DNA from 2 places in the Shewanella halotolerans genome. Region 2 is predicted to be linked to the other one. Evidence: riboswitches for the same ligand, from Rfam matches in the RefSeq annotation. Region 2 holds a riboswitch; the other holds the start of a gene.
The links. Region 2 has a riboswitch for cobalamin ahead of K0H81_RS04625 (TonB-dependent receptor). Riboswitches for the same ligand answer to the same signal wherever they lie in the genome.
Positions count from the first base shown of each region.

Region 1: linked by a shared signal. The riboswitch ahead of K0H81_RS03695 (ABC transporter ATP-binding protein) and the one ahead of K0H81_RS04625 (TonB-dependent receptor) in region 2 are both predicted to bind cobalamin.

Region 1 covers NZ_CP080417.1:812,855-828,567, reverse strand. Annotated here, with positions in the region: gene K0H81_RS03710 (adenosylcobinamide-GDP ribazoletransferase) at 1-214, opposite strand, end outside; gene cobT (nicotinate-nucleotide--dimethylbenzimidazole phosphoribosyltransferase) at 256-1,284, opposite strand; gene K0H81_RS03700 (FecCD family ABC transporter permease) at 1,407-2,450, opposite strand; gene K0H81_RS03695 (ABC transporter ATP-binding protein) at 2,437-3,417, opposite strand; cobalamin riboswitch at 3,522-3,700, opposite strand; gene K0H81_RS03690 (histidine phosphatase family protein) at 3,773-4,384, opposite strand; gene metH (methionine synthase) at 4,714-8,436, shown strand; gene K0H81_RS03680 (hypothetical protein) at 9,362-10,294, shown strand; gene katG (catalase/peroxidase HPI) at 11,389-13,659, opposite strand; gene K0H81_RS03670 (SseB family protein) at 14,787-15,614, shown strand.
Region 2 covers NZ_CP080417.1:1,033,785-1,049,497, reverse strand. Annotated here, with positions in the region: gene K0H81_RS04640 (LysR family transcriptional regulator) at 70-969, shown strand; gene K0H81_RS04635 (HDOD domain-containing protein) at 1,315-2,040, opposite strand; gene K0H81_RS04630 (arylesterase) at 2,282-2,893, opposite strand; gene K0H81_RS04625 (TonB-dependent receptor) at 3,257-5,227, opposite strand; cobalamin riboswitch at 5,327-5,543, opposite strand; gene K0H81_RS04620 (DUF805 domain-containing protein) at 5,762-6,112, opposite strand; gene K0H81_RS04615 (metal-dependent hydrolase family protein) at 6,253-7,554, opposite strand; gene K0H81_RS04610 (hypothetical protein) at 7,743-8,396, opposite strand; gene K0H81_RS04605 (pepsin-like aspartyl protease) at 8,763-10,466, shown strand; gene K0H81_RS04600 (GNAT family N-acetyltransferase) at 10,456-11,112, shown strand; gene K0H81_RS04595 (SAM-dependent methyltransferase) at 11,207-12,019, shown strand; gene K0H81_RS04590 (hypothetical protein) at 12,061-12,327, shown strand; gene K0H81_RS04585 (GGDEF domain-containing protein) at 12,398-14,104, shown strand; gene K0H81_RS04580 (cation:dicarboxylate symporter family transporter) at 14,277-15,713, shown strand, end outside.

The sequences.
Region 1 (15,713 bases), 220 kb from region 2:
CCATGGCGAGTAGGATGGCGACGCTGATGGGCAATACCTGAGTCGCCAGGCTATAGACCAGGGCGCAGATGCCACCGACAAGCACGCCGACCAGGGCGAAGTAACGGCTGGCCTGATTGAGCCGCTCATTGTCGACCTCCACCCATGCAGGCATGGGGATCCGGGTAAAGAAGCCCATGGCGATAAAAAACAGGTTTAACTCTCTGGCAAACATCTTCGCGCTTTCCCTTTTGGTTCCTTAGATTGTTATTGCCGCTAAATCGAAATGCCCATCTCTTCGAGGGAGGCCATCTCGTTGTAAAACGTGGCCGCCGCCTGCACCAGAGGCACCGCCAGCGCCGCCCCGGTCCCCTCACCGAGACGCAGTCCAAGAGACAAGAGCGGCTGGGCATTGAGATGCTCCAGCATCAGTTTGTGGCCGCGCTCGCCGGACTCGTGGGCGAAGATCATATAGTCCCGGGCGTGGGGCGCTATGGTCACCGCCGCCAGGGCCGCTGCCGTGGCGATGAAGCCGTCGATCAGCACCAGCATCTTCAGCTCCGCCGCCGCCAATATGGCACCGGCCATCTGCACTATCTCGAAGCCACCCAGACAGGCCAGCACACCATAGGGGTCGTCAAGCTGCTCGCGGTGCAGATGCAGCGCCTGCTCCACCAGCAGCTGTTTGCGTGCCAGGGTGGCGGCATCTATGCCTGTGCCCCGGCCGACACACTCGGCCGCCTCGCGCCCCATCAGCGCCGCCATGATGGCCGCCGCCGAGCTGGTGTTGCCTATGCCCATCTCGCCGAAGGCGATCAGGTTACAGCCGCGGCCGTGATGCAGCGCGACTCGCTCCCTGGCCATGGCGAAGCCCTGTTTGACTGCGCCCAGGGTCATGGCGGGCTCGCGATGAATCGCAGCTGTGCCGGCCCCCAGCCTGTGATTGATAAGCTTAGGCTGATCATGGATCTCCTGGGCGATGCCACAGTCGATCACCTCCATGGTGATCCCCCCTTGGGCACAGAACAGATTGATGGCCGCGCCGCCCTTGAGGAAATTCATCACCATCTGGGTGGTCACCTCGCTAGGTGCGATGGAGACCCCGGAGGCGGCGATACCGTGATCGCCGGCAAACACCAAAAGGGTTGGTTTGGTTATTTGCGGCTTGTCTGGACCCAGCACCCGAGCGATAGTCATCGCCAGGGTCTCGAGCGCGCCGAGGGCTCCGAGGGGCTTGGTCTTAGTGTCTATTTTCTGCTGGATCTTGGCATCGAACTCGCTACTTACCTCAGTGACTTCAAACATACTGGTACCTCATATCGCTCGCCCTCATTCTCGATTCTTTCCAATCCACACCTTCTTTGCTGGCATAGTTCAATACGCTTTTCCTTCCATACTCTTCTCTTTCCGTATACAGAGGACCTGGGCTAGTTGCCACGCTTGCCGCCCAGGATAAACAGGAAGAAGAGGCTGCCTATCACAGCCGTGATGATCCCCACCGGCAGCTCCTGATAGCTGAGCAGACACCTGGCCAGCACATCCACCCAGATCATAAACAGGCCGCCCACCAGGGCCGTCAGCAGCAGGGCGAAACGCCCGGGCAGCAATAGGCGCACCATGTGGGGTACCATCAGGCCGACGAAGCCGATGCCGCCACAGTTGGCCACCAGGACGGCGGTGATCAACGAGCAGAGCAGTAGGCTGACGAGGCGTAAGCGCTGTACCCGAATGCCCAGGGTATGGGCGGTCTCATCCCCCGCCTGAATGGCGAGGATCTGCCGCTTAAGCAGCAGCAGGATGGCGCTCGCCGCCAACACCAGCAGCCAGGGCAGCCAGAGCATCTGCCAACTCGCCTTGGCAAAGCTGCCCAGGCTCCAGAAGAGCACAGAGGCGGCCGATTGCGGCCCGGAGAAATAGAGCATCAAGCTGGCCAGCGCGCCAAACAGGAAGGAGATCGCCACCCCGGAGAGCAACATGCGCTCTATCTGGGTGTTCAGATCCCGCCCGCACAGAGCCAGCACCATGAGCACCGCCAGGCTGGCACCGATAAAGGCGCCGAGCGGCAGGCCGACACTGGCCAAAGCGCCGCCGACACCGCCCAGCAGGGTGATCACCACAACCGCCCCCAGACTGGCGCCCGAGGAGATGCCAAACAGATAAGGGTCGGCCAGGGGATTACGTGTCACCGTCTGCAATACGGCACCCGCCAGGGCCAGACCGAAGCCGGCGATGAAGGCCAGCAGGATGCGCGGCAGGCGCAGCTCAATCAATATTCTTGCAGTCACGCCGCCGGGGTCGGCGCCGCTCAGCTTGGCCAGCAGCACATCAAGCACCTCGGCGACGCCTATCTGCGCCGCGCCGAAGCTCACCGCCAGCACAGGAGTCGCCAGTGTCAGCAGCCCCAGGCAGACGAAGGCCAGTTGTTGCAGCGGGCTATAGCCTCTTCCCAGACTCAGGCTAGCGCTCATCATGGTTAGCCTCCTTCGCCTCAAGGGGCAGGTCATCCAAGCCATTGCCATGCAGAGCACTCTGGTCAGCATTGTGAAGGTGATAGCCATAGAAATAGTTAATCTGCGGGTTGCCGTGCTGTGGATGGGGCGATACCTGACAGCAGACGCCGAATACCCTGGCGATCTGCGCCTCGCTCAGCACCTGTTTGGGCGAACCTTGAGCCACGGCCTTCCCCTGATCCAGCAGCAAAAGTTGATCGCACAGGGCGCTGGCGAGGTTGAGGTCGTGAATCGAAATCACCACAGTCACCCCGAGGGCCTTGAGCAGCTCGAGGATCTGGATCTGATAGCGGATATCCAGGTGATTGGTGGGCTCGTCGAGGATCAACAGCTTGGGCTGCTGCACTATGGCGCGGGCGATCAGCGCCCGCTGCTTCTCGCCCCCTGACAGGGAGGCGTAGGTCTGTCCGGCGCGCTCCTTGAGCCCCACGGTTTCCAGGGCCTGACTCACCGCCAGGCGGTCGGCCTTAGTGGTCATGGAGAAGGCGGCCTTGTGTGGCGTGAGCCCCAATGCCACCAGCTGGGCCGTGGTCATGTCGAAATGCTGGGGCGTGTCCTGCAACACCACGGCCACCTCGCGGGCAAAGGCCCTGGCGCTCAGGCTGGCGATGGGCTGACCAAACAGCTGGATCTCACCGCTGCTAGGCGTAAGGAAACGATAGAGGCAGCGCAGCAGGCTGGACTTGCCAGCGCCATTGGGACCTATGATCCCCAGCATCTTACCCTCTAGCAGATCCAGCTTGACCCCAGAGAGGATGGCGCGCTCGCCGCAGCGCCAGCTAAGATCCCGCACCGACAGCGCCGGGCGCGCACAGGCGCCATCGCCGATGGCTGCACCAGCACCTGTGTCCGTACCTAAAATAGCACCGTCACTGGCGCCGTGAGACAGGAATGATTCTGTTTGTGATGGCTGACTAGGGGCGCTCAAGGTCGCGCCCTCCGGGAAACGACGCCGAGGCGCCCTCGCCCTTGGGCCAGACTCGACCCCGAGGTATTCTTCATCTATAGGCTCCCTCAAGTCACCCGCTTGAGATAGTGGTTGGAGAGTAGGCAGGTATCCTGACTAATGGCGACCAGGTCGGGTTCGACTAGGTAACACACTCACAGTTGCGGGTACAGTTTGGGCTAGCGGCACAAGGCCTTCCCCAATTCCCTATTAAGTCCGAGTTATCGCCTTGGCGATCTCGACACCATACTCCCGGCGCAGGCGGTCCCCACGCACGGTTATTATGCTAAATTTCGCGCCGCTGGCAAGCGGGCTGCTACTCGGGCTAACAAATCAATTACTCGGCGTCGTGCCAGTGCAGGCGCCAGTAGCCCTCTCCCGCCTTATCGCGATAGTGGCTTACCTTGACCACGCTGCCATAGTCCAGGCTCAGCCGGGTATAGAAGCCCACGGCGCGCTCTACCCCCAGGGCTTTGGCCATCAGGTGACGTATCACGCCGCCATGAGTGAGCAGTAACAAGGCCTCACCACTATGCTGATGCACCAATTGCTCGACCACCTCGTCGACACGCTGCTCGAACTCAGCCATGGGCTCCCCTTCGGGCAGTGGATTGGCCCAAGGGTCCCGCCAATAGGCACTCAGCTCCTCGCCGTGATCGGCATGCAGCTCAGGGATAGGCTGACCATCCCAACGGCCGAAGTAGATCTCCTTGAGCCCGGCATCCAGCGCCACCTTCACCTGATTCTTAGTCGTCAGATGTTCGGCAAACACGCGGCAACGCTTAAGCGGCGAGCTGATCACCCTGTCCACCGTCTGGGGCAGCTTGGCATAGGCCAGCTGCATCTGGGCGAAGCCTATCTCTGTAAGCGGTTGATCGCTATGGCCGCGCAGCAGGTTGCCGCCTTCACATTCGCCGTGGCGCATCAAATAGAGTGTCGTTTGCGTCATAACTGCAGCATTAAACCTTTTCAAGTTAAGTCGCTAGCAGCATACCCTTATGGCAATAAGCTTGGCAACGCCAGACAATTAACACATTGAAAAACTTTCAAATTAAATATCTTTGTCAGCCTTTCCATACAATGCGGTTTAAACAGGACGCAGCGGCGTAGCCCTCGAATTTCATCCGTGTTTACGCTTATACTCATTTGACTTGCCCTGGGTATTATAAGTCGATTAGTATAGACGTCTATACGTTTATACATCCAAAATAAAAATAGCACGTCAAATCGATAGACGCGGCAGTTTAGGCAATAGGTCAGTTGAAGTAGGTGAAAGTTATGGCGACCCAATCCCCTGTTCGAAACGTAAGGCAGATTAACGACGCGATCCGCGAGCGACTCAATAAGGAAATTTTGATCCTCGACGGCGCCATGGGCACCATGATCCAGAACCACAAGCTGGAGGAGGCCGACTTTCGCGGCGAACGCTTTGCCGAGTGGCCCTGCGATCTCAAGGGTAACAACGACCTGTTGGTGCTGACCCAACCCGAGCTTATCAAGCAGATCCACAGAGATTACCTGCTGGCGGGCGCCGACATCATAGAGACCAACACCTTCAACGCCACCCAGGTGGCCATGGCCGACTATGAGATGCAGTCGCTGTCACGGGAGATAAACCTAGAGGGCGCTCGACTGGCCCGCGCCGCCTGTGACCAAGTTGCCGCCGAAACCGGCCGTCAATGCTATGTGGCCGGGGTTCTCGGCCCCACCAACCGCACCTGCTCCATCAGCCCAGATGTGAACGATCCTGGCTATCGTAATATCCATTTCGACGACCTTGTGGAAGCCTATATCGAGTCGACCCAGGCCCTTATCGAGGGCGGCGCCGACATCATCATGGTCGAAACCATCTTCGATACCCTCAACGCCAAGGCGGCGCTGTTTGCCATCGAGACATTGTTCGAACAGCTGGGCCAGCGTCTGCCTGTGATGATCTCGGGCACCATTACCGATGCCTCGGGCCGCACCCTGACGGGTCAAACTACAGAAGCTTTCTACAATTCACTGCGCCACGTGAAACCGCTCTCCATCGGCCTCAACTGCGCCTTGGGGCCGCAAGAGCTGCGCCCCTATGTAGAGGAGCTGTCGAAGATCGCCGAGTGCTATGTATCGGCGCACCCCAATGCTGGCCTGCCCAACGAGTTTGGCGGCTACGACGAGACCCCGGAGCAGATGGCCGAGGTGATCGGCCCCTGGGCCGAGGAAGGCCTGCTCAACATCATAGGTGGCTGCTGCGGCACCACCCCAGAACATATCAAGGCGATCCGCGCCGCCGTCATCAAGCACGGTGCCCGCCAGCTGCCGGATCTGCCGGTGGCCTGTCGCCTCTCAGGCCTGGAGCCGCTGACCATAGACGCCGACTCGCTGTTTGTGAACGTGGGCGAGCGCACCAACGTTACCGGCTCGGCCAAGTTTCTGCGGCTGATCAAGACGGGCGAATATGAAGAAGCGCTGTCGGTGGCCCGGGATCAGGTGGAAAACGGCGCCCAGATCATCGACATCAACATGGATGAGGGGATGCTGGACGGCGTCGAGGTGATGCAGAAGTTCCTCAACCTTATCGCCTCCGAGCCCGACATCAGCCGGGTACCTATCATGATCGACTCCTCCAAGTGGGAGGTGATCGAGGCCGGGCTCAAGTGCATCCAGGGCAAGGGCGTGGTGAACTCCATCTCCCTTAAGGAGGGCGAGGCCAAGTTTATCGAACAGGCCACCCTGGTGAAACGCTACGGCGCGGCGGCCATCATCATGGCCTTCGACGAAGTTGGCCAGGCCGACACCATGGCGCGCAAAATAGAGATCTGTACCCGCGCCTACCGGGTATTGGTGGATAAGGTGGGCTTCCCGCCGGAAGATATCATCTTCGACCCCAACATCTTCGCCATCGCCACCGGCATCGACGAGCATGACAACTATGCGGTGGACTTCATCGAGGCAACCCGCGAGATCAAACGTACCCTGCCCCACGCGATGATCTCCGGCGGGGTGTCCAACGTCTCCTTCTCCTTCCGCGGTAACAACCCGGTGCGCGAGGCGATCCACGCCGTGTTCCTCTACCACGCCATCCAGGCGGGGATGGACATGGGCATAGTCAACGCCGGGCAGCTGGCGATCTATGATGATATCGATCCCGAACTGAAGGCCAGGGTGGAGGCCGTGGTGCAGAACCTGCCCTGCCCGGTGGAAGATTCAAACAACACAGAACAACTACTGGAGATCGCCGAGCAGTACCGTGGCGACGGCGCCACGGGCGCCAAGAAGGAAGATCTCGAGTGGCGCAGTTGGCCGGTCAACAAGCGGCTGGAGCACGCCCTGGTCAAAGGGATCACAGAGTTTATCGACCAGGACACCGAAGAGGCGCGCCAGCTGGCCAGCCGTCCGCTGGATGTGATCGAAGGCCCACTGATGGATGGCATGAACGTGGTCGGCGACCTGTTTGGCTCGGGCAAGATGTTCCTGCCCCAGGTGGTGAAATCGGCGCGGGTGATGAAGAAAGCGGTGGCCTACCTCAACCCCTACATAGAGGCGGAAAAAGTCGAGGGCGAATCCAACGGCAAGATCCTCATGGTGACGGTCAAGGGTGACGTGCATGACATAGGCAAGAATATCGTCGGCGTGGTGCTGGCCTGTAACGGCTACGAGGTGGTGGATCTCGGCGTCATGGTACCGGTCGAGAAGATCATAGAGGTCGCCAAGGCGGAAAATGTCGATATCATCGGCATGTCGGGGCTTATCACCCCGAGCCTGGATGAGATGGTGCACAACGTCAAAGCCTTCCATAAGGCGGGGCTGAATATTCCCTCCATCATAGGCGGCGCCACCTGCTCCAAGATCCACACGGCAGTGAAAATCGCACCCCACGCCCCCGAAGGTGCCATCTATATCGCCGACGCGTCGCGCGCCGTGCCCATGGTGGCCAAGCTGATCAACAAGGAGACCCGCCAGGCGACCATAGATGCCGCCTACGAGGAATACCGGGTGATGCGCGACAAACGTAATTCACAGGCCAAGCGCAAGCAGATCGTCTCCCTCGAGGCGGCGCGGGAAAACCGCTGCCAGCAAGACTGGAACGCCCATACGCCTTTTGTCCCGAATCAACTGGGCAGACAGGTGTTTGACGACTATCCGCTGGAAGACCTGGTCGATCGCATCGACTGGACGCCATTTTTCCGCAGCTGGGAGCTACACGGCCACTTCCCCAAGATCCTCGACGACGAGGTGGTGGGCGAAGAGGCGCGCAAGCTCTATCAAGATGCCAAGGCGATGCTCAAAACCATCATCGAAGAGAAATGGCTTACGGCAAAGGCGGTCATCGGACTCTTCCCGGCCAATACGGTTAACCATGATGATATCGAGATCTACACAGACGAGAGCCGCAGCCAGGTCGAGATGACCACTCACCATCTGCGGATGCAGATAGAGCGTGTCGGTAACGACAACTTCTGTCTCGCCGACTTCGTCGCGCCGAAAGACTCTGGCGTCGCCGACTACATGGGCGGCTTCGCCGTCACCGCAGGACACGGCATCGACGAGCATGTGGCCCGCTTCGAGGCCAACCATGACGACTACAGCGCCATCATGCTCAAGTGTCTGGCCGACCGTCTGGCCGAAGCCTTTGCCGAGCGGATGCACGAGCGGGTGCGTAAGGAGTTCTGGGGCTATGCCGCCGATGAGAACCTGGATAACGAGGCGCTAATTCGCGAGAAATACAAAGGGATACGTCCGGCCCCAGGCTACCCCGCCTGCCCGGATCACACAGAGAAAGGCCTGTTGTGGGAGCTGCTAAAGCCCGACGAGACCATAGATCTCAATATCACCGAGAGCTACGCCATGTTCCCCACCGCCGCCGTCTCCGGCTGGTACTTCGCCCACCCGCAGTCGCGCTACTTCGGCGTGACCAATATCGGCCGGGATCAGGTGGAGGACTACGCCAAACGTAAGGGAATGAGTGTTGAGGAGACAGAGCGTTGGTTGGCGCCGGTACTCGATTATGATATTTAACGGGAAGTGATCTGGAGTCATCACATAGACTCCTTGTGATTGTTTAAACTTCGTTTGAACTTGAGTCCAGAGGCTTCGCCTCACTAACTCATACGGCCTTGCGGCCGAGGAAAGTCGTGGGTCTTCAACCCACACCCGAGCAAGAAGGGGATCAACAGCAATCCCCCTCTTGCATCTCCCCTGCCGCCCCAGACGAAGTTACATGCATTGATTAGGAGCCTCGTGCTTATGGATAAATCGCTACCGCTTCCGAAGGATGCATCCATGCACCTGCGGAAGCTAGTCGGGCATCCATGCCCGCCTCACCCGATTTATTCCAACGCCCTTCGGCAACTTCGATGGGGACTTGTTGTAGCATCTAACCTATTCTGAAGGGTCAGTCACCCTGGTCATTGGTATCTAACAGGATACCTTTTTGAGTTAAATACCTTTCTAGGGCAATGAAGGGAATCGCCACTACAAGCGTGTAAACTATGGCATTTAGAAAACTTTGAGTGATTATGCCCATAAACGAGCTGGGATACAGGCTAGAAAATATTAGCCCAGATAAAATGATGCTCACCATAGCAATATAAAATGCTAGCCCTATGCTGGTCAGCCTTTTACTCGCTCCATCTTCACCCGGTACCCACAACGTCTATACATTTAACCCATTGAGTGCGTTATCCTCAAAAAATATAAGAATTGTCAAAAAACCAACATAAGAAACAAAATGCCCCAGCAAGCCAACAACAAATTCAAAACAAACCCAAAGCAAATTCAAAACAAATTCAAAACAAATTCAAAACAAACATATTTAAAAATAACCCCCTACAAAAACAGCAAAAAACCATTAATATTTATGGGTTGACAGGATATTACCCTTCCTTTACATTCGATATATGTAAAAACAACAATCTGTTCTCAATAAAGGAGTATGTAGAACATGAATAAACTAATACAAATCCCCTCAACTTTAATACTATTTTTTGCATCTTTATTTGCACAAGCTCAAACGAATGCAATCGTAGATTGCAGTGATTGTACTGCGGCACAAAAAAGCCTCATGGCCAGTGATATAAGTAATTCAAACACATATAAAGTATACGTCTATGATGTTCAAAATAGTCAAATTACGATTGATGAATATAGAACCATAAGTAGTGGTGGAAGTGATTGGGACGAAGAGAGTTATAGACCTGAATACTGGGCCAAGCACATTACAACTCATGGCCCAAATAGCCAATTAGCTCAAACAATGGGAACGCCTATCCTAAAAATTTTAGCTGCACAAATGAAAGCTCAAAAAGAGCTTTTTAGCTCGCCTATTGTTTTGCCAGAAGATGGCAGCTTTGATTCTGCTTTCACGGCTCTAGAAGCTAAAGAAGATTTCACTGGGTATGCAACAGAGCTGATTAACAATATGCCTGAAATGAAAGAGCAATATTCAGTTGCAGATTCACAATGGGCAGTAATAAGGAATAACTTTGGCATTGGAAAAGGCATAATCTCTTTATCTAACCCAATGAGTGTAAACGTAAATTTTGTATTCAAGGATAATACATCTGTTACATTCGGCGTATCCCACGCAGTATTATATGGTGGAACTAGAATAACTATTGAATTGACCTTTAAAGATGCCTACGATGCTACAGGGAAGAGAATCCCTCGTTCAAAGTATACTGTCAATGAGTACCTAAGAAATGTAAAAGACAGTCAAAAAAATCAACAAGAAGTTGGTGATTTAGTCGCACTAGCTAACTACTTAGTCACAATAGAAGGTATCAATGTATATTTTGGAGATGGAAGCGCAACAGTAAGAGGTGGTGGAGGTTCTGTAATTATCATCGATCTAAAAAGAATGAAAAGCTCAGAATAAAACCTTAAATTTACCTTTCGGCTCTATATGCGTTAAAAACAAGAGCCGAAAGGCAATATTAGAACACAGATTCAAATACTAAGATAGAAACATAAATCCACAACGCTTTCACATCATTAGTTTTATACCAATATGATACAGACCAGTTCAACTGACACATTTATTAACTAAATTTGTTATTTAACCAACCTACCAAAACATTATGCAAAGCATCGACTAATTCTAAAAATCACGAACTATTCAACACAGGAACTAGATATAGAGTAAGAAATCTAGTTGTATTTTCTAATCGTAATTTTAGCTACTATATTTCATATCTGATAGCCCTCCATTGAAGTTACCGACGACTACACGGATGCAGGAATTAGAGCGAAGCAGGATGCCAGAGCCGAAATACACAGATGAAAATGCCGTGTAGCCATCATGGACAATGGCTAAGGCTCGGGGGGACAGAAGTTCCATCCGAATCTTTAGGCGATTTTCATTGGAGTATGAGGCGCCTAACCAATGCATGTAACTTCGTCTGGGGCGGCAGGGGGAGATACAAGAGGGGGGATTGCTGGAGATCCCCCTCTTGACCGGGTGTGGGATGGAATCCCAAGACGTTAATATCCAAAAAAGTTTGCTCTAATCACTTCCCTCATCTGGCAAGCTAACCTCCTATCATTACCGGTTGTGGCTACAACAAATCCCCATCGAAGTTGCCGAAATGCGCAGATGAAAATGCCGTGTAGCCATCATGGACGATGGCTAAGACTCGGGGGGACAGGAGTCCCATCCGAGTCGTTAGGCGATTTTCATTGGAGTATGAGGCTCCTAACCAATGCATGTAACTTCGTCTGGGGCGGCACGGGGAGATGCAAGAGGGGGATTGCTGGAGATCCCCCTCTTGCCCGGGTGTGGGATGGAATCCCACGACTTTCTTCGGTCACTAGACCGACTCACCTCATAACAATGGGATGGAATCCCACGACGTTAAGTTAATATCCAAACAAAGTTTGAGCCAATACATACGTAAGCCGTGAGGTATCACCTCCCAAAGGGAAAGAAATAACCCCACGACTTACAACGGTCATCAGACCGACACTCCCCTGTTATCTATCTAAATTCATCACCTTGACCCAGGCGGCGACGAAATCATCGACAAACTTCTGCTTTGAGGTATCGAAGGCATAAACCTCGGCAACCGCGCGCAGTTCAGAGTTAGAGCCGAAGATGAGGTCCACCGAAGTGGCGGTCCACTTAGGTTTGCCGCTGCTACGATCCAGCCCCTGGTAGATGCCATCGACATCTGACTTCTGCCACAGGGTCGACATATCTAACAGGTTGACGAAGAAGTCATTGTTAAGCGTACCGGGACGCTGGGTCAACACCCCGTGCTTAACCCCTTGATAGTTGGCATCGAGGGCACGCAGGCCACCGACTAACACTGTCATCTCGGGCACAGTCAGATCCAGCTGGTCGGCCTTATCCACCAGCATCTCGGTGGGCGACTTATAGCTGTGGTTAACGTCGAAGTAGTTTCTAAAGCCATCGGCATGCAGCTCCAGCAGGCTAAAGGAGTTTTCGTCCGTCTGCGCCTGAGTGGCATCACCTCGTCCCGGGGTGAAAGGCACGGCGACCTCGAAGCCCGCCTGCTTGGCGGCCTGCTCTAGGGCGCTAGCCCCCGCGAGTACGATAAGGTCGGCCAAGGAAACCTGACGCTTGCCGGCGCCCTTATTAAAGTCGGCACGAATCGCCTCCAGCGTCTTAAGCACCGTGGCGGTTTCGGCTGGGTTGTTCACCGCCCAATCCTTCTGCGGAGCCAGAGCGATACGAGCACCATTGGCGCCGCCACGCATATCTGATTGACGATAGCTGGCCGCCGACGCCCAGGCCAGGCGCACGCGCTCGGCAACGCTCAGCCCAGACTTGCTGATGGCTTTTTTAAGCTGCTTGATATCGCCGGCGCTGAGACGCGATTGGGTCTTATCATCGATTGGGTCTTGCCAGATGAAGCTGCCCTGAGGCACCTCTTTACCGAGGAAGTTACGGGCAGGCCCCATGTCTCTATGAGTCAACTTGTACCAGGCCTTGGCAAAGGCCAAGCGATACTCTTCTGGGTCAGCCAGGAAGCGCTCGGCGATCTTTCGATACTCGGGGTCATACTTGAGCGCGAGGTCCGCCGTGGTCATCACGGGCGCATGAAACTTACCTTTGACATGAGCATCGGGCACGGCCTTGTGCACCGACTCGTCGGTTGGGATCCACTGGATCGCACCGGCAGGACTGCGGGTCTGTTGCCAGTCGTAGGTCAGCAGGTTACTCAGATAGAGCGAGGTCCACTTAGTCGGCGCCTGAGTCCAAGCCCCTTCCAAGCCACTGGTGATGGTGTCTTCTGAGTGGCCCTTGCCACACTTGTTGTGCCAGCCCAGCCCCTGAGCTTCGATGCCTGCCGCAGCAGGTTCTGCCCCCAGACAATCTTTCGGCTTGTGAGCGCCGTGCATCTTACCGAAGGTATGGCCGCCGGCGATAAGTGCCAGAGTTTCCTCATCATTCATCGCCATGCGGGAGAAGGCGGTGCGGATATTCTTGGCCGAACCTAATGGATCTGGCACCCCTTTCGGGCCTTCCGGATTAACATAGATGAGCCCCATGTGGGTCGCGCCTAAGGGTCTTTGCAGCTTGCCGTCTCTGTCTTCACGATCGCTGGCGAGCATCTCGACCTCCGGTCCCCAGTACACCATGTCTGGCTCCCAGTCGTCGTTACGACCACCGGCAAAACCGAAAGTCTTGAATCCCATGTTTTCCAGGGCGACGTTGCCCGCGAGCACAATTAAGTCTGACCAGGAGAGCGCCTCGCCATACTTCTGTTTCACTGGCCAGAGCAGGCGGCGCGCCTTGTCCAGGCTGGCGTTATCGGGCCAACTGTTTAACGGCTCGAATCGCTGCTGTCCGCCACCGGCGCCACCACGGCCATCCAAGGTGCGATAGGTTCCTGCGCTGTGCCAGGTCATGCGAATGAAGAAGGGACCATAGTTGCCGTAGTCGGCTGGCCACCAATCCTGCGATTGGGTGAGTAGCTGGTCGATATCGGCTTTTACCTGGTCGAGATCCAGCGAGTTGAAGGCCTTGGCGTAGTCGAAACTTTCGCCGTAGGGATTGGAGCGGGAGTCGTGATCCCGCAGCGGGGAAAGATCCAATTGATCGGGCCACCAAAACTGTTTGCTCTTGGGTTGAAACGCTTTGGCGGTGCCTGTGGCGGCAGCCCCTTTGGGCTTAGTCATCTGTGCGGATTCTTGCTCATCGGCGACGGCAGGGTTAAACACCAACAAGGCACTCACTAACGCCGCGAGCGTTTGCTTGTTTACTGTTTTTCCTTTCATGGTTAGCTTCCTTCAGGTTAATTACGCTTCGCCGAGGCGAAGCCTGTTGTCAGCCCAGAGTGGATTTCGCCAAGCCACAAAAAACAAAAAAGAGACAGCAAGCGGCAAGGCTAAATTTCCAGGGCGTGATTTAGTCATCAGGAATATATTAGAAGCAAGATGCTAAAAGCATATATCGAATAAAAACGATTATCTTAATCGAAAATAAGAAAGCCTTTTTAGTGGCGAAAACCACAGTTCTGACCATAGCCCGACAAACCTCTGCCGATACCCGTCTCGAAAAAATCGGCACAACCATCTCAGCGAAGGTACTAGCAACAATACAGGTCGTGGCTACAACAAATCCCCATCGAAGTTGCCGACGACTGCATGGATGCATCCTTCCGAAGCGGTAACGATTTACCCATAAGCACGAGGCTCCTAACCAATGCAGTTAACTTCGTCTGGGGCGGCAGGGGGAGATGCAAGGTGAATAATCATCTTTGATGATTGTGCTTACGAACGAGAGGCAGGGATGCCGAACTGGCTTTTATATAGGGATATATTTGAGGATTGCTGTTAATCCCTCTTGCCCTTGTGTGGAATGGAATCCCACGACGTTAATATCCAAACAAAGTTTGCTCTAATCACATCCCTCATCTGGCAAGCTAACCTCCTATCATTACCGGTTGTGGCTACAGTAAATCCCCCTCGAAGTTGCCGAAGGGCGTTGGAATAAATCGGGTGAGACGGGCATGGATGCCCGGCTAGCTTCCGTAGGTGCATGGATGCATCCTTCGGAAGCGATAGCGATTTATCCATAAGCACGAGGCTCCTAATCAATGCATGTAACTTCGTCTGGGGCGGCAAGGGGAGATGCAAGAGGGGGATTGCTGGAGATCCCCCTCTTGCCCAGGTGTGGAACGGAGTTCCACGACTTACCTCGGCCGTCAGGCCGCACATTCCAAGGTATGGGATGAAAACCCACGACTTTCTTCAGCCGCCAAACCAACTCCCCCTCGAGTGAGGAATAGAATCTCAAACGAGGTTTGCCCCCACTCCCCCTAGACCCAACTAACACCTTGATCTACTATGCCTACTCACCAGGATGTCTGGTCTCTACCAGCTGGCAACAAGGATTAAAGAAAATGGAAGTTACACTCACCCCGAGCAACGCCCTCGAAACCGCCCTGCAGGCGGCACTTGCCGATCACACCCAAGCCAAAGCCCTCTATGAACACCTGATTAAGGCCAAGCTCTACCTGCTGAGCGATGGCCAAGAAACGCCTCAGGCCGATGGCACCACTGAGCTCTCCATCATGCAATGGCACATTCCCGTCAGCGATGAGCAGGTGCACTACTTCGTCCCGCTGTTTACCTCCCAGGAGGCGGTCGATCAGGCCAAGGCGGTTATGGAAGCGGAGGGCACAGAATTTCACGGCCAGATAGAGATAGATGCGCCTCAGGCATTTCAGCTGCTGCTGAGCAACCAGATGGATATGGCACTCAACCCCAATAGCAATTTATCAAAAGTCGTCAGCAGCGATGAGATCCGCTATATGTTGCTGCCCGACATGGCGCTACTCCCCCAGGGCAATCACCTCCTGCTGCTCGGCAAGGTACTCGCAAGCGATCTGCCCATGTTCGGCGCGGTGCGTCAAATATTGGCTAACTACCCCAACGTCAAGGCAGGCTATTTCATCGAAACATGCGAGCTGGATATCCGCCGCGGCGGCACAGACAGCGCCTTCACCCTGGCGCTCACCCTGCAGGGAGACAGGATTAGCGATGATTTCAGCTGCATTCGCAGCGATTGCCGCAACCTACATAGGGAGATTGAGCTTCATGGCTGGGAAATACGCCCCTACCTATTAAGAAGTGACAAACATGATGAGATAAGCGACTTCTGCCTGAAGAAGCTTGAGCCCTTCTATCGCCCTTCGCTGCTGAACAAATTCAAGACCTGGTTTAGCTGATCGGCAAGCCAGGCTCGGCGGGTGACTTAATTGATGAAAAGCGCTGCTCAGTCAGCAGAAAAACGGCCTTAAGTCAGCGGTGAAAAGTGCACTCAGCCA
Region 2 (15,713 bases):
TGCTAGTCTGTTGTCTCGCAATCGAATTGATTTCACGAGCAACATGAGCCAAATTCATGTGAGGTAAAAATGATAGAGCTTAGGCATTTACGTACATTGGTCGCCCTGAAAGAGAGCGGCAGTCTCGCGGGCGCAGCCAAGAAGCGCTTTGTCACCCAGTCGGCCTTATCCCACCAGATCAAGGAACTGGAGACCCGCATCAACTCGGCGATTTTCGTGCGTAAGAGTAAACCCCTCTCCTTTACCCAAGAGGGCGCGCGGCTGCTCAATCTGGCCGAAGAGATCTTGCCTAAGGTGATAGAAACCGAAATCGATCTGAAGAATGGCCTGGGAAGCGAGGCAAGAGATCTCTTTGTGGGTATCGAATGCCACAGCTGTTTTCGTTGGCTGATGCCGGTGATCGAGCAGTTTAATGCCAGCTTTCCTCACACCAACTTGGAGCTGTCGAGCCGCCACCTGTTCGACTCGCTGACCGCGCTCAAGCAGGGACAGCTGGATGTGGTGCTCACCTCAGACCCTATTCCCGACCATGATATTGCCTATCAGCACCTGTTCGATTTCGAGGTCAAACTCCTGGTCGCCGCGGATCATCCGCTGGCCGAGCTCCCCTATATCACGGCGGCGCAGCTTAGGGATCAGACCCTGCTCACCTACCCAGTGCCACTAGACAGGCTGGATATCTATCGCCACTTCATGGAGCCTGCAGGCGTGCCAGTTGCTAAACAGATCCGCTGCGATCTCACCGCCATGTTGCTGCAACGCATCGCCTGCAAAGATGGGGTTGCCGCCCTGCCCAACTGGTCGATCAACGAGGCCCATGGTCTGTCGCTCAAGGCGGTAAAATTGGGTTCAGAAGGGCTCAGACGCCCACTGTTTGGCGCCTATCGCAGCAACGGCAGCAGCGCACGCCTCGCACAGCAGTGGCTCAATCTGGTGACCTCTGAGGGGCTGGAGCGCCAGGGGCACTAAAGGCGCAATTTCAGAGCAGCTAAAAAAGGACACAAAAAAACCTGCACTCGGCAGGTTTTCTTTTATCAGGTCGAAGGCCCTAGGGTCTGTTGGCCTTTTGAGAACAAACTTTGTTCTAATTGAGCACGTTCAAATCGCGGCTCGAGGCTTGAGATATAGTTATTCTATACAAAAGCCGAGTAACAAAGAGTTGAACGTGCTCAAGACGAACCCAGCGGGCGGCGTCTGTATCATTTTTCGACTACCTTATCGCTCATTGATGTAGCTCACTAGATTACAATCACTCAGCCTTGTATAAAATCAATACAGAATGCTGCAAAAACGAACGTAAAAGGTCAACAGGCCCTAGAGCGGGTTGAGCAGCTGATTGCGCATGGATAGCACTCTGCGCAGCACCAGACCCGGAGAGTCAGGATTGCGAGTCTGACGTAGGTTATGGGCGATCATAAACTCTTCTCTGAGTTCCTCGTCCAGGCCTAATGACTCGAACGCCTCAAGGGTCAGCGTCTGCTTCTGATTATCGATCAGCGACTTGATGATAGAGAGCGGGAACGACTGCTCCGACTCGGCATTCAGGTAGGCAAAGGCCGTCAGGGCGATGATCTCGCCAAATACGCTAAACAGCGCCAGGGTCTGCACCTCATCGGGATTGATGTTCACCCCTTCCATATGATGCAGGCTATCCACGGCGTCGGTAGCGATGCTCTCGGTCAGTGCCCAGTAGCCGTATACCAGCTTCTTGTAGGGCTGTGGCAACTCGTCGAGACGCTCCTTGAGGTAGAAGGTGAAGGCATAACGGTAGATATTGACCTGGCCCAGGCGCACCAGAGCATCTTTCAATGAACGGTTCTTCGATGACACGCTGGCATTAGCCGCCGAGTTGCTGCGCCATAGCAGATGCGCCGCCAACGCGGGATCGGAAGAGACTATATCGATCACATTGCGGATATCGCCATCGGCAATAATGGCTTTCTTCAGCGGGATCAGAATCCCCCGTCGTCCGATAACCTGTTCTTCATTGGCAATAATTGCGCGTACTTGAGTGAATACCTGATGCTCAAGATCTGTCATGAGAAGTTATTAACCTGATTTATTATTGGCACGGCGCCATTTGTTATCCGAGAATTTACCCATAAAACGACTGTCTGGGTCAAGTCGATTTGGGGTAAAAACGGACATTAACCTAAATAAATTCATCTTGCCACTCACGCCTGAGCTTTCAGCCTACTATGGACGAAAGATAAACGACAAAATTCCGCCACTTAACCAAAGGGTGACGCCAGATGTTCCGCTACTGCCAGGGCCATTTTAGCTATAGCGAACCTGCCTGTTGCAGACGCTGGTATAGGTGCTCGGCGAGACGACGATAGCCTTCATCGTTGAGGTGAATCGCATCAGATTTTACTTCTGATAATTTTAGCAGTTCTGTCAGAAAATCCTCAATAAATAGCGGCTGATATTGCGCGGCCAGCTGTCCATACAGGGGCGCCGTTTCCAGCCAGATGCTCTTCTGAGGTACGCCAATCAACACCACTGGAATATCGCGCCGCTGGGCCTGTGCCAGCATAGCAGAGAGGTTGGCCTCGACCTGCGCCGCGTTGCCATTACGCAGAAAATCATTACCCCCCTCAAGCAAGATAATGAGATCCGGCGGCGTCTCATCCAGCACTCGGGCGAAGCGCTCGCGGCCCTGGGAGGTGGTCTCTCCCGAGATGCCGGCGTTGATCACCTCGCGTCCGCTCATAGCTTGCAGCTGCGCAGGATAATCCATGCCGGGGCTGGCTCCCACGCCTTTAGTCAGGCTATCGCCAAAGGCAAGGATCCTGGCACTCCCCGGCAAGGGAGCAAGAGAGGGCCCGCCGCTTGGCCAGAAGCTGATGGCCAAGAGTAAGATAACGGGCACAAGCAACCACTTTAGTTTCATCCTTTGTCCTCACTAAACATATCAAGGGAAGGTGCGAATAAGTCCCGTGCTTGCTCTGCGTGTGCTTAAAGTGGATAGATGCAAGACACAGTTTGCAGCGAATGGCCCTAGTCCTTCGCAAGAACTGTAACGCAGCAAATACCGCTGTAAGACTCGCCCTGCGGGGCTTTGATAGCAACACCATTTCGGCGTTATTCAACTTCAGCAGGCCTCGGCATGCCCTCTGTTGAATGCCTTGAACTGTCGCTGCTATCAAAGCCAGAGCTGTGCAACGACTTGTTCGCACCTTCCCAAGCCCTATGATGTACAGCAGGCAATAAAAAAGCCAGTCAGATCTGACTGGCTCTTAAGGCTAAAGCCGCGTTAGAAGCGGTAGCTGGCGGTCAGGCGCAGCGCTCGGCCCGTACCAGGATAATAACCGCTACCCCAGGTGCTGAAATACCCTGAGCTGACATATTCCTTGTCCAGCAGGTTATCGACCCGCAGGCTGGCCAGCCAGGCATCGCGGGAATAGTTGATGGCGATATTTGCCAGGGTATAGGCATCGAGCTTATCGCCCAGGTTGGCATTGTCGCCCTCCATGTAACGCTCACCCGTGTAGACCGCCTCGGCGAAGAGCTGCAGATGTTCATAAACATCGTAGCTGACATAGCCACGGCCGCTGTTCTTGGCCACCCAGGAGAGCGCCTTACCTTCGTTTAGTCCTTCGGTAAACTCGGCGTCTATATAGTTATATTCAAGCCCAAGCATTAGATCCTGAGTCGCCTGCCAGTCCCAGTCTGCGCTTACCCCATAACGGCGTGAGGCATCGGCGTTAACGTTGGCGCCGGGGAAGTCACCACCGGCAGGCGTCTCGGCGCTCGGGTCGAAGACGATCTCATCTTCGAGATCCAGACGATAGGCACTCAGGCGCAGGGTATTACGCTCGAGCAGCAGATCCCAGCCCGCCTCGTAGGAGCGACCTGTCTGCGGCTTGAGTCCTTGAATGCTAGCCGGGGTATAGGCCTGCTCATCCACCTTGGCGAAACGGAAGTTATCGTCGGCGCGCAGGTAGAATCTATGCTGCTGGTTCGGGCGATAGTTGATGCCAAGCTCGAAGGCATGGGCGTCCTGATCCAGATCGATCCCATTTGGATAGGCTTTACCGTCCACCAGCTCATCGGTCACCTCGGCATAACGACCGCCCACCACGTAGCTGAAACTCTCGGTGAGAGGCACTGTCGCCTGCAGATAGGCGCTAGCCAACTTCTGCACATTGCTGCGATTGCTAAATGTCGCCTCGCCGCGGCTTACATCCAGACCGGTCACCAGCTTAAGCTCGCCGTTATCCGTCTTGATGTTAGCCACAGCCTTGGGCTTAAACTCGAGCAGAGAGCGGGTATCGCGGCGGCTTGTATTCCAGGTGCTGAGCCCGGTTGTCAGGGTGTCGCTGTAGTTAAGGTCGGCGCCCAGCGACCAGGCCTCATTCAGCTGTCGCTGATAACCGGTGCGGGCCGCCGTGGTCATCTCATGCAGGTAGGCATCGATAAAGAGGTCGCCTCGCTGTAGATCACCCATTTGTCTTGGGTTTTCCTTGATCTGATCATCATTCAGCGCAGCAGCCAGTTCGCGGTGGTTGTCATAGTGACTCGCCTCGGCGAAGAACTGCTGCACCTCATCGTCATATTGCAGGCGTCCCAGCACTGAGCTGGTCTCGCTGGCATTGTGATCGCGATAGTTGTCGCTCTTGAGATGGTTGGCCGCGCCATAGAGGCGCCAGTTGTCGTTGATGGCGACCGACCCCTCGGCCTTGGCCTCAAAGGTGTCGAAGCTGCCGCCAGAGAGCTGCAGGCTGCCGCCGTTATCTTTCGGCGCCTTGGTGATAATGTTGATCACCCCGCCAACTGCCTGGTCTCCATAGAGCACACCGGCGCTGCCTGAGAGGATCTCGACTCGCTCCACCTGATTGAGCCCGATGGCGCCGATGCTTGGCGCGGCGATATCGATGTTATTGAGGCGACGACCATCGATCAGGATCAAGGTGTTGTTGACCGCCTGACTGGCGCTGAAACCTCGCATGGCAAATACGGCGCCCGAGTTTGAATCTGACACCTGAATGCCGCTCTGTCCGCGCAGCAAGTCGGTGAGGTTGGTGGCACCGCTGAGCTCGATGGCGGCAGCGTCGATCACGTTGACGTTAGCCGCGATATTGATAGGGGTGTTTTCGCTGCGGCCGATAACCGTGATGGTTTCATCCACAGGCCCTGGGGTGCCCGAACTTTCCGCTAAAGCAGGAAAACTTCCGGCCAGACAGGCGCCAAGCAGTAGCGCAATTTTACTAGGTTGTGTACCCATTTTCCTTTAACTCCTAAAAGGGAAACAGGGCAAGGCGTCACGACTGGGCGCAGTCCATCAAACCGCCAGGGTCGCATTTCGAGATCTGCCCGCCGAAATCTCAAAATCACCTTAAGGGCCGGTCTCCGGACTGAGGCTAAGTCTAAACAAAGGGTTTAAACGACGAGCTTAGATTTTTTTAACGCCATGATGTTAAAGGCATGGCGCACCCAGCTCTCACCTATCACCGTTGCGGGGGCAGTGCCAGATTCTCACTGGCTTCCCGATTATCCCTTGTGCCATTTTGGCCAGGGCACCACATAAGGTTGACTAAATTTGGTAACGCTCTGCCCTCGGCCCCGCGGCTTATGTGCGGCGTTGAGGAGAGGCTCTCTCCCGGCTCCAGTGACAGAACGCGGGCATTATAGACGTCTACACGTATAAATGTCTAATACTCCCATGATGGCCCGAGTCGGCATCTTCACCCAAGGGCTGCATTACTCCCTAAAAACAACAAAGGAGGCCTAAGCCTCCTTCATCGCAGATAGGGGAAAGTTACGCCTCGGCTAATGCCTTAGGGTTTTCACCATATTCATTGCCTTCAACGCTGTCTTGTACATAGAAGACGATCAGCACGATAGCGCCGATAAGCGGGATCAGGCCGATCAACTGCCACCAGCCCGAACGGCCGGTGTCGTGTAGGCGTCTGGCCGAGATAGCGAGAGTTGGGATAAGCAGTGCCAGCGAGAAGATACCGCTCAGCATATACAGGCCGGTCACCACATCTATGGTTGCCGCCACGGCATAGAAGATGATGTAGAACAGGGTAAACATCCAAAATTCTTTGCGACGAGCACGACCGGTGAAATCAGCAAACTTCTTCAACGCACCAATAAAATATTCCATATAGTTCCCTTTGTTTACGTAAATTGACTGAAAAACTCCAATAAAGAGGGGGCCATTCCTAAGCCCCCTATTGGATAAGTGTCATAATATATCAATAGTTTAAAAAATATAATTGAATTTTAATGACAATCTTTTTTCATTCACAGGCGCGACTTCACCACCTTGCCACCTTTCATCACGAATCCCACATCCAGCAGGGCCGAGATATCCTCCAGCGGGTTGCCCTGGGTCGCGATAATATCGGCCTGCTTGCCGACACTCAGGGTGCCCAGGCTATCTGACATATCCACTAGCTCGGCGCCGTTGATGGTGGCCGAGATCAGCACATCTTTATTGCTCATGCCCGCCTGATTCATCAACACCGCCTCGCGCGCATTGGTGCCGTGGGCCGAGACGCCGCTGTCGGTACCATAGGCAATCTTGACCCCGGCCTTATAGGCGCGGGTAAAGTTAGCCGTCATATCGGCGCCCACTCGCACCGCCTTCTGCTTGATGGCCGGCGACATGAAGTCAGACTCCTTGGCCATATGCACCACGGTATCGCCCGCCAACAGGGTGGGCACCAGGAAGGCGCCATTCTTCTTGAGTAGCTTGATGCTCTCCTTATCGGCGTAGCTGCCGTGCTCTATGCTATCGACCCCGGCGCGCAGGGCGGCGTTGATCCCCTCTGTCGCATGGGCATGGCTGGCCACCTTACGCCCAAGGGCATGGGCCGTCGCCACAATTTCTTTGATCTCATCGTCGTTCATCTGCTGGCCCGTGCCTGTGTCGGTATCCGACAAGACGCCGCCGGTAGAGGTGATCTTGATGACATCGGCGCCAAACTTGATGGCGCGGCGGGTGGCGCGGCGACAGTCATAGGGGCCGTCGCAGATGGTCTTAGTGGTGAACTTATCCAGCAGATCTGGGCTCATGCCGTCCACATCGCCATGACCGCCGGTCACCGACACCCCGCCCGAGGCGATGATCCGCGGCCCGTCTATCCACCCCTTAGCAATCGCATCACGCAGGGCATACATCTGCTCCGGCTTGGCGCCGAGGTCCCTAACCGTGATGAAGCCCGCCATCAGGGTCTTGTTGGCAAAGTAGGCGCTCTGCATCGCCACATCGGCATCTGACATCCTAAGTCTTTGGCTATCATTCTTGGGCCCCAGCTCGCCTTGCAGATGCACATGCATATCCATCAGACCCGGCATCACAAAGCCCTGCTTGAGATCCACATACTTAGCGCCGGGCGCGACGGTCTCGACCCTCAGATAACCGGGGGCAACCTGGCTAATCTTACCATCGGTGATCACCAGGGTCTGTTCGCTGAGCGGCTTGGCGGCCGGGTCGGCCAGCAGGGTGCCGGCATGGATCACTGTCACATCTTTGGCAAACAGGGATGGCGACAAGAGAGCAGCCGTCAGCGCGACGAGGGGGAGCAGAGTATTATTTTTCATTATGGCCCGTTAATCATGTGTGAAGGAGTGAGAACTCACCGCGCCTTGCCGAGAAAGCTCCCGGTAAGGACAAGGGCGAGCGCCTAAAACTTCACTAACATGACAACAAATTGGCCTAAAAACAACCACAAAAGCGGCCATTGTTAGCCCTGGCTAAAGCAGCGTCGCAAGCAAGGGCCAAGCAGGCGTTATCGCAGGCCCGACATATCGGCGATACGCTCGATGGGCGGCGCTATCTTAAGGGAGGAGAGGGATAGCAAGGCCTCGCCCCGCGCCGATTGATGCAGCAGAAACAGATCTTCCTTGCCGGCAATCACAGTATAGTGACCTATCTCGCCGACCGGCTTATCTATGCCCTGCTCGCCTCTGTGGGTCTGCGGCATCTTATCGCAAGTCAACATGGCGCTATAGCTCGCCTTACCGCCAAGCTCGCTGGCGCCCAGTTTCTGGTATTGCATCTCACCTTCGCAGGTATGGCGATACTGCTCGGCAAAACCGTCGAGAAAGGCCTCGGGGTCGATACGCTCCGCCATCCCCTTAAACCCCTGCACACAGTAGAGCGACGACCAATGGGCCAGCAGCTGCTGGGCGGGCACAAACTCGGCCGAAAACATATCGCCGCGCTGCTCACTGTAGGCCAGGCGCCAGTTGGCGGGGAAATGCAGGCCAAGATTCTGCCTGAAGATCGTCAATTGACTGGGCTGAACATGGGCCTGCGATGACATCTGTGCCAGCTCGGTGGCGGTCGCGACCAAGGGCTGTGCGAACAGGGGCAGTGCGAGCAGGCCAAGCGTCAGCCTTTTGGCCAACGCCTGAGTGAATACCTGTGGTGAAAAATCCATTTTATCTACCTCTTCCTCAATGCTGCGACACCCAGATAGCAAACAAAGATAGCCAACAAACCGATAACAATCTGCGGCCATTTGCAGTGTGAATCACTAAACACCAGTGATTTCCAGCAGATATTACTACAAAGTTACCCAGAGGGAGCGGATGATTTTCAAAAATTAAGACTGAAAAATTCCTTGACGCTTTGGATTACTTTTTTAATCTTAATTAAAATTTACAAAGCCAATAGCAAAGGCTCTCTTAACTTCTTCCCAATTGATGTTCGACCGTCTTCCTTAAATTGACCCTCTTGATTGGATAGGGTAAAACAATCACTTATATAACAACTATATGAATTCCCTTAGCCCCAAAGGTCATCGATGAGTTCAACCACCAATGCCCCCCGCACCCTCAAAGTCCCTCTCGTCAATGTGTATGCCAAAGGTGGCTACAGTGCCCAGTTAAGAATTGGCGCCGAGAAGCACCCGCTCAACCTGATCTTAGATACCGGCAGCAGCACGCTGGTCGTGTCCGGCAGCGACTATGTCGAGGAGCGCGACACTGCCCTCACTCCCACCAGCTTCGCCCAGGAAGTGCTCTACGGAATAGGTGGCTGGGACGGCCCAGTGGTCTACACCCGGGTGGGGATTCGTGAGGATGCGATAGATTTCGATCTCCATGACGACCATATTCCCCACGCCCATCATCCAATTGTGCTTGAGCAGTGTCCTGTGGCCGTGGTGTCATCTCTTGCCCAGGAGACCAGCTTTGCCGATGCCGACGGCATCTTAGGTCTGGCCTACGACGCCCTTAACAAGGTCTATGATCTCAAGAACTATTTTCATCACTACGGCATAGCCCCGGCACTTACCTTCCCCTGGCCCTTCGATGAGGAGATCCACCTGTGCAGCCAGCACTATCGCCCGATTCTCACGGAGACCATATTCACCGAGGACAAGCAGGACTTCTCCATGGGTCCGGGCGCGCTCACCGCGCAAGACTCCCAGTGGCATCAGGCGACCGAGACGAGCTTCAACAGCGAAGATCTGCGCCAGTTTAAGCGCTTTCTGCGCACCCAGCCCACAGATGATCTGCCTCCCTATTTCAGCAATTTGACCAGCCACGGCCTGACCCCTAACAAGTTTGCCTTCTTCGCCCGCCGCTCCAGCATACATGTGGCCAGCAAAGAGGTGCTCGCCCCCAACGGCGCCAACGAGTTCGCCTTCCTCGGCCAGGATCCCCTCAACCAGGGCTGGTTGATCTTAGGTGGCGGCGAGGAACATACCGAGCTGTACCAGGGCGAGTTTAAGACCATAGAGGTGATCGAAAACCGATATTACAACGTCAATCTGGTGGGACTTAGGGTCGGCGATGGCGAGATGATCCCCAGCCTGCTGACGCAATCTGTAGAGGATGCAGAGCAGCAAGCATTAGCGGAGCACGAGTCAGCAGAGCAAGCGCCAAAAGCAGGCGACGCCCAGCCAGATAACGCACCATCAAACACTAGTGCACTCTGCCCAGACGGCCAGCACCTACATACCCATGGAGTGCATATCTGCGATACCCTTAGGGGACAGAGCAACGCCATCATAGACACGGGCGCCTCGGCAATCGTACTCACCCGTCACCTGTTTGGCGCGCTGACTCAGGCCCTGGAAGCGATAGACCCCAAGTTCACCCAGCAGATAGCTCCCTTTAGTGAAATCGCCTTTCAGCAGACAGGTATCGACATGGCAGAGCTACAGCTGGAGCGCTGGCCGGATCTCACCTTCTATTTTGTCGGCCCGCGAAACGAGCATGACGCAGCGCCGAGCTGCGACGATCCCGACTGTCCACCGGGATGCGAGCCCATCGCCATCCGCGTCACGCCGCAGCACTACTGGCAGATCAACACGCCGACTCAGGGCAAGGCCTGCTTCAAGCTGTTGTCGCAGCTGCCCAACTGGCCGGATCAATCCATCTTGGGTCTGCCGCTGATGAGTGCCTACTATGTGGTGTTCGACCGCTCGGTGGACGACAAGGGGGTGATCCGCTTCGCCAAGCAGAGACCGCTGCAGATATCCGAGGCGCAGCATGCCAGATAATGAACCCTTCTCATCAAAGCAACTCCCCTCAAGGGAGCAGCCTTCCTCCGCGCTGCCCTCGCGGCTAACCCACTACCTGGCAGACCATGGTTTTGCTAGCGAGCGCCTGACCATGCGCCCGATAAATGAGACAGACAAGGCGCTGTATCGCCGCCTCTATTGCGACGAGAGGGTGATGCGCCATATCGGCGCGCCGCTCACCCAGGCCCAGGCCGACAGGGCGTTTCAAACAGCCTTGAGCCAGATGCACCGGGCACTCTCTGGCGCTGCACCTGCTTGCCAATATATGAACTGGGCGATAGTGGAGCAACGAAGCCAGCACGCTATCGGCATACAGGGGCTCACTTGGCAGGGCAAGGATCGCACCCAGGCCGAGATAGGCATAATGCTGATGCCCCAAGCCAACGGTAAACTCTACCCGGAGGAAGCCATGGGGGCACTAATGGAGTATGCCTATCTTAAGCTAGGCGTGACGCGTATCCTGGCAAACTTTGCCGCCAAGAACCTCGCCACCGAACGCTTCGTCAAGAAGCTGGGATTTGTGTTCGACGCAGATGCTTTGCCCCTGGCATCCACAGAGGCAAAAGAGGCTCACCAGATGAAATCCTGCTTCGCCGATTCACACCACTATAAAAGGTCGAAATAAGTATTCAATTCAAGGCAATTAGCGGTTTTAAAACAGAGAAATTGCTGTTAGCTTTAACCCTTAATTAACATGCATAACATCAGGACCCAAATTCATGGCGGGAAGCCTGGCTTGTGTCGGCATAGGGATGACCTTAGGCGCCCATATCTGCCCGCTGGCACGCAGCTATATTGAACAAGCCGACGTCGTTTTCTCGGGCGTTTCAAACGGCATAGTAGAACTCTGGCTACAGGAGATGCACCCAGACGTACGCTCGCTACAGGTCTACTACGGCGAGGGTAAGTCACGCCATATCACCTACCGAGAGATGGTCGACGCCATTCTGGCAGAAGTCAGACAAGGCAAGAAAGTTGTCGGCGCCTTCTACGGTCACCCCGGCGTATTCGCCCAGGCGCCCCATAGATCCATAGAGGCGGCGCACGCCGAAGGGTTCGAGGCAGTCATGGTGCCCGGCATCTCCGCCGAAGATTGCCTCATCGCCGACCTCGGCATAGACCCAGGCCAATTTGGCTGCCAGCAGTTTGAAGCCAGCCAGTTTATGTTTTACCAGCGGCGCTTCGACCCCTCCTGTTACCTGATCCTCTGGCAGATAGGCCTGGCAGGCGACAAAAGCATGGCCAGATTCGCCACCGGCAAGGCCCATCGTCAGGTGCTGATTGAATTGCTGGCAGAGACTTACCCCTTAGATCATCAGGTGATCCTCTACGAAGCCGCCGTGCTCCCCATAGATAAGGTGCGCAAACACACTCTGCCGCTACGGGACCTGGCCGATGCCGAGATCTTCATGCATACCACCCTGGTGATCCCGCCCAGCGAAAAGATGCGGCCAAACCCTACAATCTTGGAGAAGCTGGCTAAACTTGAAACGGCACACCGAGTCGATGACACCCTAATACCCGAAAACTAATCAATAACAAACTAACCACCAACAACAATTAAGGAAGAACAATGTCGAACATTATTCAACTACTGGAACGCATGGGTCAGGATGCGGCGCTACAAAACCAAGACGCTAAAGCACAAGAAATTTTAGCTGCCGATGTCGCGGCTGAAATTAAAAACTCGCTACTGGTCAACGACACAGAAGCGCTGCATGAACAGCTGGATATCTGTCCTGACGTCGTCGCCTTCCTACTGCCGGCAGAAGATGAGCAGAAAGAAGATGAAAATAATGAAAACGAAGAACAGGAACAGGCCAGCGCAGTTAACCAATAATCTTATTCAGACTATTTAGATGAAAGTCAGATATTTATTATTATTGTTAATATTCTTCTTCAGCCAGTCTATGGCTGAAGAAGTCGATATTGACGCGACCTTAACTCAGGCGGATCAACTTAAGAGCAGCAATCCAAAAGCCTTCTCTGAGCTGCTAAATACCCTAGAAAAGGAATCACTCAATCCACAACAGAGATATTTTTTAGACTACCTGCGCGGATATGAGCTGACCTACCAAGGCAAGCAAGCGCAGAGCATCGACGTATTCAACAAGATCCTTAACTCGAACGCCAACGAAACACTAAAATTCCGGGCCAATCAAACCTTAATCAACATCTATGCAATCTCCCAGGATTGGTCCAAAGGCCTGACGCATCTCTCCAAAAACTTTCAATTTATCGAGCAGATAAAGGACCCCGAAACGGTTCAGAGCGGACTGGCCATCGCCGCCATTTTTTACAACCAGATTGAGCAGTATGAGTTAGGCCTAAGCTACGCCGAAAAACTAAGAAGCAGCAAACCATCGAAAAGAAACACCTGCCTAGCCAATGGCTTAGCCATAGAGGCGCAGCTTGGCCTCAATCAACTCGAGGTCGACTCCCCCAGCCTGCAGGCCGCGGTCGACAGCTGTGACGAAGAGGTGATAATGGAGAGCTTTATCCACTCTTTTATCGCCACTAAATACCTGCGAGACGGAAATACGGCAGAGGTCTATGGCCAACTCAAGCCATCACTGGAAACCATAGAGAAAACCCGTTACCCAAGGCTTATCGCCGAGGTCTACGCCACCCTCGCCAGCGCCTATCTGCAGGATCACAAGATAGGTGAGGCTCGCTTATTGGCAGAGAAAATTGTCAATTTGGCAAAGGGCTTAGGCAATACTCAGGCGGTCGTTACCGCCTACAAGGTGCTCTATCAGATCGCCGAGCTCAGCGGCAATTACAAGGCGGCGCTGGATTATCACGTCAAGTACGCCCAGGCCGACAAAGCATATCTGGACGATATCAAGACCAAGCATCTGGCCTTCCAGCTCGCCGAGCATCAGGCGGCGGAGCAGAAGAGTCGTATCAAACTGCTGGACAGACAGAACAACCTGCTGCTGACCGAGCAGCAACTGGCGAAGACCCAGGCGGAAAACAACCGGCTGTTTATCTCGCTGCTGATCGCCATCATCACCCTGCTGGGCTTCTGGGCCTATAAGTCCTGGACCATTCAAAAGCGCCTCAAACAGCTGGCGGAATACGATGCCCTGACCCATGTGTTTAACCGCGGCCACTTCACCCAGGTAGCCCAGAGCGCGCTCACCTACTGCGAGAGCAGCGAGGTAGACCTCAGCTACATCCTGTTCGATCTGGACAACTTTAAGCAGATCAACGACAAGTATGGCCACGCCATTGGCGACTGGGTGCTGAAAAAAGTTGCCAAGGCCTGTCAGGCTCAGGGACGCAAGAACGATATCTTCGCCCGCATCGGCGGCGAGGAGTTCTGTATCGCCCTGCCCGGCTGCGATCTACAGACGGCGGTTAAGCTGGCCGAGGCCTGCCGTAAGGCGATTGCCGGGATTGATTGTAGCGCCACCGGCCATGAGTTTGAGGTCACCGCCAGCTTTGGGATCACTGATACTCAGATGTCGGGCTATAAGCTGGAGCGGCTGATCAACGACGCCGACAGTGCCATGTATCAATCGAAGGAAACCGGGCGGGATCGCATCTGTATCTTCGACCCCGAGGCCAAGCGCACTATCCCTCAGGCGTCCCATTCTCTGCTCTCCCTCTAGCGAGAGAGGCTAGCATCAAGCGTTCGGGCCAGCCTTGGCATGAGGCTGGCCACCACTATCTGCCCAGATATTAATTGTGCTGCTGCGCAACAGATTGAGATGAAAGCCTTTTGCCAAGCCGCGGCCCCTTTTATAATCAGGCAGTCGGAAACTCAGCATACGTAAAAAGGGAATGACTCTCGTGCTAAAGAAACTGCTCGCCATGACCAGCTCAACCCAGATGCTCGTTGCCATGTTTGTCGGTTTTGCGGTGGGGCTCTTTTTCGGAGAGTCCGTCGGCTGGATGAGCAGCATAGGCACCAGCGTGATCCTCTTGATGCAGATGACGGTATTGCCCTATATTCTGGTCTCCTTGGTGGGGGGCATAGGTAAACTCAAGCGCGCCACCGCCAGCCTGATCTTCAGCCGCGCCGGCGTCATCATGCTACTACTCTGGGCTGTTGGCCTGCTACTGGTCGCCCTGATGCCACTCTCCTTTCCCTTTGTCGAGACCGCCTCCTTTTTCAGTACCAGCTCCATCGAGCCCGCCGCGGCCATCGACTACTTTAAGCTCTATATTCCCTCCAACCCCTTCCAGTCGATGGCTGAGGGTTATGTGCCCGCCATGGTGATCTTCGCCATCGCCATGGGGCTGGCACTGATTGGCATGGAGGGCGATAACAAGCAGCTGATCATTAACTTCATGCACACCTGCAGCGAGATCTTCTCCAAGATCACCCAGGCGCTGGTGAAAGTACTGCCTATAGGGATCTTCGCCATGTCGGCCTCGGCCGCTGGCACCATGGGGGTGGATGAGTTTGCCAGCATGCAGGTCTATCTCATCAGCTACTTCGTCCTCTGCCTGCTGCTCACCTTCTGGGTACTGCCCTGGATAGTCGCCTCCCTGACGCCGGTCACCTTCGCCCAGGCGCTAAGGATCAGCAAGTCCAGCCTGGTTACCGCCTTTGCCACTGGCAACATCTTCATCGTCATCCCGGTGATCGTCGAGGAGTGTAAGCAGATCATGCGCGAGCATCAGAGCCTGAGCGACGATGCCGAAACCTTGGTGGAGATCTTGGTGCCCATCGCCTTCACCTTCCCCAACATAGGCAAGCTGACGGTGATCCTCTTCGTGCTCTTCGCCGGTTGGTTTAACGGCACCCCGATAGAGCTCAGCGCCCTGCCATCGCTCTCCATCAGCGGCGTCTTGTCGCTGTTTGGCAGCGTCTATGTGGCGATCCCCTTCATGCTGGACCTGGTGCATCTGCCAAAGGATCTGTTCCAGCTGTTTGTGATGTCAGGCTTCATCACGGGCAAGTTTAACTCCATCACCGCCGTGATGAACCTGTTTGCCCTGACACTGTTGACGGTGGCGCTATTTGAGAAGCGTCTAAGACTCAGGCCGCCGCAACTGCTCAAGATGGCCATAGGCGTGGGGGCCAGCGTGGTGCTCACCCTCATCGTCTGCCGCGTCGGCATGGGGCTGTTTATTCATAGCCCAGAGGTAACCAGCGGCATTATCGCCAACATGCAGGTGGCCGACAAGGTGCCGACCAAGGTAAGCAAGCAATATCCGGTGTTGGGTCAGAGCGCCAGTCGCCCTATCGCCGATGTCAACGCCATCCGCGCA